Regions from separate parts of the Streptomyces mayteni genome, predicted to be linked through region 1. Evidence: riboswitches for the same ligand, from Rfam matches in the RefSeq annotation. Region 1 holds a riboswitch; the other holds the start of a gene.
What was found. Region 1 has a riboswitch for glycine ahead of gcvP (aminomethyl-transferring glycine dehydrogenase). Riboswitches for the same ligand answer to the same signal wherever they lie in the genome.

Region 1 (3,391 bases):
CGGCTGCTCGGCGTCGGCGTCAGCGGTCTCGCCGACTTCACCCAGGAGGACCTGTTCGCCCAGGCCGTCCCGCCCGAGCCGCCGCCCGCCGCGCCCCCGGCGGCGGCCGGCGCCGAGGCCGCGCCCGAGCGTCGCTGGCTGCCCGGCCTCGACGTGTCCCACCGCCACTACGGGCCCGGCTGGATCCAGGGCAGCGGCGTCGGCCGCGTCACCGTCCGCTTCGAACAGCCCGGATCCCCGCCAGGACGCGCCAGGACCTTCCTCCTCGACGACCCCGAGCTGACCCACTCGGCGCCCCTCCCGCTGGTCCCCGACGCTCCGTGCTCGACTGGCCGACCGCCGGATTGTGCTCTTTCGTAGGAGGTGGCACCGCCTCTTCGTGACGGGCGGCGAGCAGTGGGAGGAAGCGTGCAGACCGACATCGACCCGCGTAGCCTGATCGGCCGCAAGGCGTTCGACCGCGACGGCACCAAGATCGGCACCGTGGACGAGGTGTACCTCGACGACGCGACCGGCACCCCGGAGTGGGCGGCGGTGCGGACCGGCCTGTTCAGCCGTGACGCGTTCGTCCCGCTGGAGCCGAGCGAACTGGTGGAGGACGCCCTGCGGGTGCCCTTCGAGCGCTCGCTGATCCGGGACGCGCCGGACTTCGGCGTCGGCCGCCACCTGTCGCCCGAACAGGAGTTGCAGCTGTACCACCACTACGGCCTCGACGTCCCCCAGGAGGACGGCGGCTAGCGACGGCGTCCGGGAGCACGCACGGGACGTTCGGGGTGGGAAGTCCGCTGGTAGGCTCGAAGACGGTTGACGATCCCGCGCGGGAGAGTCCCGCCGCCCGTCGGGCGGCGAGCGCCGAAGGAGCAAATCCTCCCCGGAATCTCTCAGGCCCACGTACCGCGCGAGTGAGACCACTCTGGAAAGCAGGGTGCGCCGCACGGCCACCCTCACCGACGGTGCAAGCCGTGGCCCCCCGGGCGCCGCGGTGAAGCTCTCAGGTCCGGGCGACAGACCGGATGACAGAGGGGGAGGCCGGTCGGGCAGTGCCGCCCGAACCCCCGAGGTCGCCGCGACCAGGAGGAGCCTCCACCCATGACCGTCTCCCGCACCCCGCTCACCGAGCTCGAGCGTGGTACCCCGTTCGCCGCCCGGCACATCGGCCCGGACGCCGCCGCCCAGGCCAAGATGCTGGCCCAGGTCGGCTACGGCTCGCTCGACGAACTCACCGCCGCCGCCGTCCCCGAGGCGATCCGCAGCGCCGAGGCGCTGCGCCTGCCGGACGCGGCGAGCGAGGCCGAGGTCCTCGCCGAGCTCCGCGCGCTCGCCGGGCGCAACCAGGTGGCGCACTCGATGATCGGCCTCGGCTACCACGGCACCTTCACGCCGCCGGTCATCCTCCGCAACGTCATGGAGAACCCGGCCTGGTACACGGCCTACACGCCCTACCAGCCGGAGATCTCGCAGGGGCGCCTGGAGGCGCTGCTCAACTTCCAGACCGTCGTCGCCGACCTCACCGGGCTGCCCACCGCCGGCGCCTCGCTCCTCGACGAGGGCACCGCGGCCGCCGAGGCGATGGCCCTGGCCCGCCGGGTCGGCAAGGTGCGGGACGGCGTCTTCCTGGTCGACGCCGACTGTCTGCCGCAGACCATCGAGGTCGTGCGCACCAGGGCCGAGCCGACGGGCGTCGAGGTCGTCGTCGCCGACCTCGACGCCGGGGTGCCGGCCGAGGTGGCCGAGCGCGGCGTCTTCGGCGTGCTGCTCCAGTACCCGGGCGCCTCCGGCGCGGTGCGCGACCACCGGGCGGTCATCGAGCGGGCGCACGAGCTCGGCGCGGTGGTCGCCGTCGCCGCCGACCTGCTCGCCCTCACCCTGCTCACCTCGCCCGGCGAGCTGGGCGCCGACATCGCCGTCGGCTCCAGCCAGCGCTTCGGCGTCCCGATGGGCTTCGGCGGGCCGCACGCGGGCTACATGTCCGTCCGCGACGCCTACGCCCGCAGCCTGCCCGGCCGGCTGGTCGGCGTCTCCAGGGACGCCGACGGCCGGCCCGCCTACCGGCTGGCGCTCCAGACCAGGGAGCAGCACATCCGCCGGGAGAAGGCCACCAGCAACATCTGCACCGCCCAGGTGCTGTTGGCCGTGATGGCCGGCATGTACGCCGTCCACCACGGCCCCGACGGGCTGGCCGCCATCGCCCGCCGCACCCACCGCTACGCCGCGCTGCTGGCCGCCGGGCTGCGCGCGGGCGGCGTCGAGACCGTCCACGACGCGTTCTTCGACACCGTCACCGCCCGGGTGCCCGGCCGGGCGGCCGAGATCGCCGCGGCCGCCCGCGCGGCCGGGATCAACCTGCGCGAGACCGACGCCGACCACCTCGGCATCTCCTGCGACGAGACCACGACGCGGGCCCAACTGGCCGCCGTCTGGGGCGCCTTCGGCGTCGACGCGGACGCCGGGCGGATCGCGGAGCTGGACGCCGTGACCCCGGACGCGCTGCCCGCCGCGCTGCTCCGCGACGACGAGTACCTCACCCACCCGGTCTTCCACCGGCACCGCTCCGAGACCTCGTTGCTGCGTTACCTGCGGCGGCTGGCCGACCGCGACTACGCCCTCGACCGCGGCATGATCCCGCTGGGCTCGTGCACCATGAAGCTCAACGCCACGGCCGAGATGGAGCCGGTCACCTGGCCGGAGTTCGCCGGTCTTCACCCCTTCGCGCCCGTCGAGCAGGCCGAGGGCTTCCTCACCCTGATCCGCGAACTCGAGGACCGGCTGGCCGAGATCACCGGCTACGACCGGGTCTCGCTGCAGCCCAACGCGGGCTCGCAGGGCGAGCTCGCCGGGCTGCTCGCGGTCCGCGCCTACCACCGCGCCAACGGCGAGCCCGGGCGCACCGTCTGCCTGATCCCCTCCTCGGCGCACGGCACCAACGCGGCCAGCGCCGTGATGGCCGGCATGCGCGTGGTGGTCGTCGCCACCGGCGAGAACGGCGACGTGGACGCGGCCGACCTGCGCGCCAAGATCGACCGGCACCGCGACGAGTTGGCCGTCCTGATGGTCACCTACCCCTCCACGCACGGCGTGTTCGAGGAGGACATCGCCGCCATCTGCGCCGCGGTGCACGAGGCCGGCGGCCAGGTCTACGTGGACGGCGCCAACCTCAACGCGCTGGTCGGGCTCGCCAGGCCCGGGCACTTCGGCGCCGACGTCTCGCACCTGAACCTGCACAAGACCTTCTGCATCCCGCACGGCGGCGGCGGCCCAGGCGTCGGCCCGGTCGCCGTCCGCTCCCACCTGGCGCCCTACCTGCCCGGCCACCCGCTGCAGCCGGCCGCCGGCCCCGAGGGCGGCGGCATCGGCCCGATCGCGGCCGCGCCCTGGGGATCGGCCGGTATCC
Region 2 (3,391 bases), on a different contig from region 1:
CGCAGCTCGCGCTCGGAGGTGACGCAGGGCGCGTAGCCGTGGCCCGTGACGTCCATGCTGCCGTACTGGGCGTCGGGCTCGCCAGGCCTGCCGTGCCAGAGCAGCATCCACACCTCGCCGGCGGCCAGGGCGGCGAGCAGGCCCTCGTACGCGTCGAGGCGGTCGGGGGCGATCCGGGGCAGCAGTTCCTCGACGCCTTCTCCACCGCTCACCTGGCCCACGCCCTCCCCACGCCGCACGCTCCACGGAGCAACATGCCCAGCCGAGCGGCCCGGGAGCCGCGATCCCGGCCACCTCCCCGGGCCGTGACGTCGCGTCGCGACCCGGTGGCGGAACGTCGTCGGACCGTCAGGCGTCGCGGGTGTAGAACGGCTGCACGCACTCCCTGAGCCAGTCCACCACGGGATCGTCGGCGGCATCAAGGAGCACCAGCTGCACGGGCCAGGCCACCGGGTGGGCGGCGAGCGCGCGGCCGAGGCCGTCGTGGACGGCGACCCGGAGGCCGTCGTCGAGCTGGTCGAGCTCCACGCCGAGGAACAGCGAGGGCGAGCCGCCCTCGGCGCTGGCCAGCCCGCGCCGCGCGGAGCGGACGAAGCCGAGCGCGCTGACCTCGCGGGTGACGGCGGCGAGGAAGTCGACGGGGTCGTCCTGCCAGTCCGGCTGGAAGAGCCGCATCCGGGCGCCGGACGGCACGCCGGGCATCCGCTCGCCCGGGCTGACCCGACACAGCTCGGCGACCACGCCTGACGGCACCGGCACGCCGACCGTGCCGCCCGGATTGACGGCGATGCCGACCCGCGGCGGCAGGCCGCGGGCGAACTCCCAGGCGGGGGCCACGGCGAACGGCAGGTGCGACGCACCGCCGAGGTGCAGCTGCTCGGCCGAGCTGAAGACCGGCACGTACACGGCGCCGTTGAGCTCGATCGTCGGCAGGTCGAGGTTGCGGCTCTCCCGGCCGCCGCCCTCGGGCAGCGGCACCCACAGGGCGCTGCGGGCGAGCACCTTCAACAGCCGGGGGCCCGCGTCGGCCACCCCGAGGGCGGCGGCGAGGGTCTCCTCGAGTTCGTTGCTCGGCCAGCCGCCGCCGTATCCGGGCCCCTGCCTTGCCATGTTCATCGTTTCAGCCCACCATCCACTCAGAGCGCCGAGTGGCACCATAACGGCTGCCAGGCCCGCCCGTTGGGCCGGCGCCCACCGTGGCCGGGCCACCCGCCGCGGTTCGTGCGATGATGTCCGACAGACGAGAACAACCGCATACTGGCCGTTCGACCGCGCGCGGGAGAGTCCCCGGCGTGCCGGGGCGCCGAAGGAGCAAGTCCTCCCTTGAATCTCTCAGGCCCCTGATACCGCGCGCGGAAGGCGAATCTGAAAAGCGGGCACGCTCCCTGCGGGGGCGGGCCCCACCCACGGTGCAAGCCGCCGCCCGGTCCCGGGCGTCCGGCGAACCTCTCAGGTGCAGATGACAGATGGGGAGGGCCACGCGCACGGCCTCGCGCCGTCCGTCAGCCCTTCGCCCCTGGAGCCCCTGGAGCCACGCCATGTCCCAGCCGTCGGACGCCCCCGCGCCGCCGAGCGCCACGCGCACCACCCCGCTCGACGCCGTGCACCGGTCCCTGGGCGCGGTCATGACCGACTTCGCGGGCTGGCGGATGCCGCTGCGCTACGGCAGCGAGCGCGCCGAGCACCAGGCGGTGCGCACCGCCGTCGGCCTCTTCGACCTCTCCCACATGGGCGAGATCGCCGTCGTCGGGCCGGCCGCCGGCGCGCTGCTCGACCACGCGCTGGTCGGCGAGCCGTCCGCGCTCGCGGTCGGCCGGGCCCGCTACACCATGATCTGCGACGAGCGCGGCGGCATCCTCGACGACCTGATCGTCTACCGGCTGGCCGACGACGAGTTCCTGGTGGTGGCCAACGCCGCCAACACGGACCCGGTGCTGACCGCGCTCACCGAGCGGCAGGCCGGCTTCGACGCGGCGGTGCGCGACGACCGCGACCGCTACGCGCTGATCGCCGTCCAGGGCCCGGCCTCCCCCGCCGTCCTCGGCCGGCTCACCGACGCCGACCTGGGCGCGCTGCGCTACTACGCCGGGCTGCCGGGCACGGTCGCCGGCCGGCCGGCGATGATCGCCCGCACCGGCTACACGGGCGAGGACGGCTTCGAGCTGTTCTGCGCCGCCGAGGACGCCGGGGCGCTGTGGGCGGCGCTGACCGAGGCCGGCGAGCCCGAGGGCCTGGTGCCGTGCGGCCTGGCCTGCCGGGACACGCTGCGCCTCGAGGCCGGGATGCCGCTCTACGGCAACGAGCTGACCACGGAAACGACGCCGTTCGACGCCGGCCTCGGCCGGGTGGTCAGGCTCGGCAAGCCAGCCGGCTTCGTCGGCCGGGACGCGCTGGCCGCCGCGGCCGAGCGGGCCGAGGAGCGGCCGCCGCGGGTCCTGGTCGGCCTCGTCGCCACCGGCCGCCGGGTGCCGCGCGCCGGCTACCCGGTGGTGGCCGCCGACGGCACGGTGGTCGGCGCGGTCACCTCGGGCGCCCCTTCGCCGACGCTGGGCCGGCCGATCGCCATGGCCTACGTCGACGCGGCGCACGCCGCGCCGGGCACCGAGGGCGTCGCCGTCGACGTCCGCGGCACCCACGAACGGTGCGAGGTCGTCGCGCTGCCGTTCTACAAGCGTCGGAAGTAGCGTCGGTAGCGTCACAGGCGACGCCCGAGCACCGTCCGAGTCCCCCGACCGTCCGCGTCAAGCGCCACCAACCCGGAGAAGAGCCCGATGAGCGACAACCCCGAGCAGTTCCGCTACAGCGAGGAGCACGAGTGGCTGTCGGCCGCCGAGAACGGCGTGTCGACAGTCGGCATCACCCGGTTCGCGGCCGACGCGCTGGGCGACGTGGTCTTCGTCGACCTGCCAGCCGTGGGCGCCACCGTCACCGCGGGCGGGACCTGTGGCGAGCTGGAGTCCACCAAGTCGGTCAGCGAGCTCTACTCCCCCGTCAGTGGCGAGATCACCGAGATCAACGACGCCGTGGTCGAGGACCCGGCGCTGCTCAACTCGGAACCGTTCGAGGCCGGTTGGCTCTTCCGGGTGCGGGTCGACGAGTCGGCCGAGCCGGTCCGGCTGATGTCGGCCACCGAGTACGACGCCCTCACCAACAGCTGACCGACCCCTGGGTGAACCCACCATGGCCCTCTCCGTCTTCGACCTGTTCTCCGTCGGCATCGGCCCGTCGAGCTCGCACACCGTCGGCCCGATGCGGGCCGCCAGGATGTTCGCGCGGCGGCTGAAGAACGAGGGCCTGCTGGCCCACACGGCCGCCGTGCGGGCCGAGCTCTTCGGCTCGCTCGGCGCCACCGGGCACGGGCACGGCACGCCCAAGGCCGTGCTGCTCGGTC

Region 2: it holds a riboswitch for glycine, as region 1 does, so the genes downstream of both, gcvT (glycine cleavage system aminomethyltransferase GcvT) here and gcvP (aminomethyl-transferring glycine dehydrogenase) in region 1, are expected to answer to the same signal.

Annotation. Positions count from the first base shown of each region.
Region 1 covers NZ_BAAGPR010000033.1:45,027-48,417, reverse strand. Annotated here, with positions in the region: gene ACYVPE_RS17050 (DNA polymerase IV) at 1-360, shown strand, start outside; gene ACYVPE_RS17045 (PRC-barrel domain-containing protein) at 409-738, shown strand; glycine riboswitch at 809-907, shown strand; gene gcvP (aminomethyl-transferring glycine dehydrogenase) at 1,090-3,391, shown strand, end outside.
Region 2 covers NZ_BAAGPR010000074.1:24,177-27,567, reverse strand. Annotated here, with positions in the region: gene ACYVPE_RS27140 (enhanced serine sensitivity protein SseB C-terminal domain-containing protein) at 1-212, opposite strand, end outside; gene ACYVPE_RS27135 (enhanced serine sensitivity protein SseB) at 349-1,116, opposite strand; glycine riboswitch at 1,267-1,359, shown strand; gene gcvT (glycine cleavage system aminomethyltransferase GcvT) at 1,539-2,684, shown strand; gene gcvH (glycine cleavage system protein GcvH) at 2,772-3,158, shown strand; gene ACYVPE_RS27120 (L-serine ammonia-lyase) at 3,181-3,391, shown strand, end outside.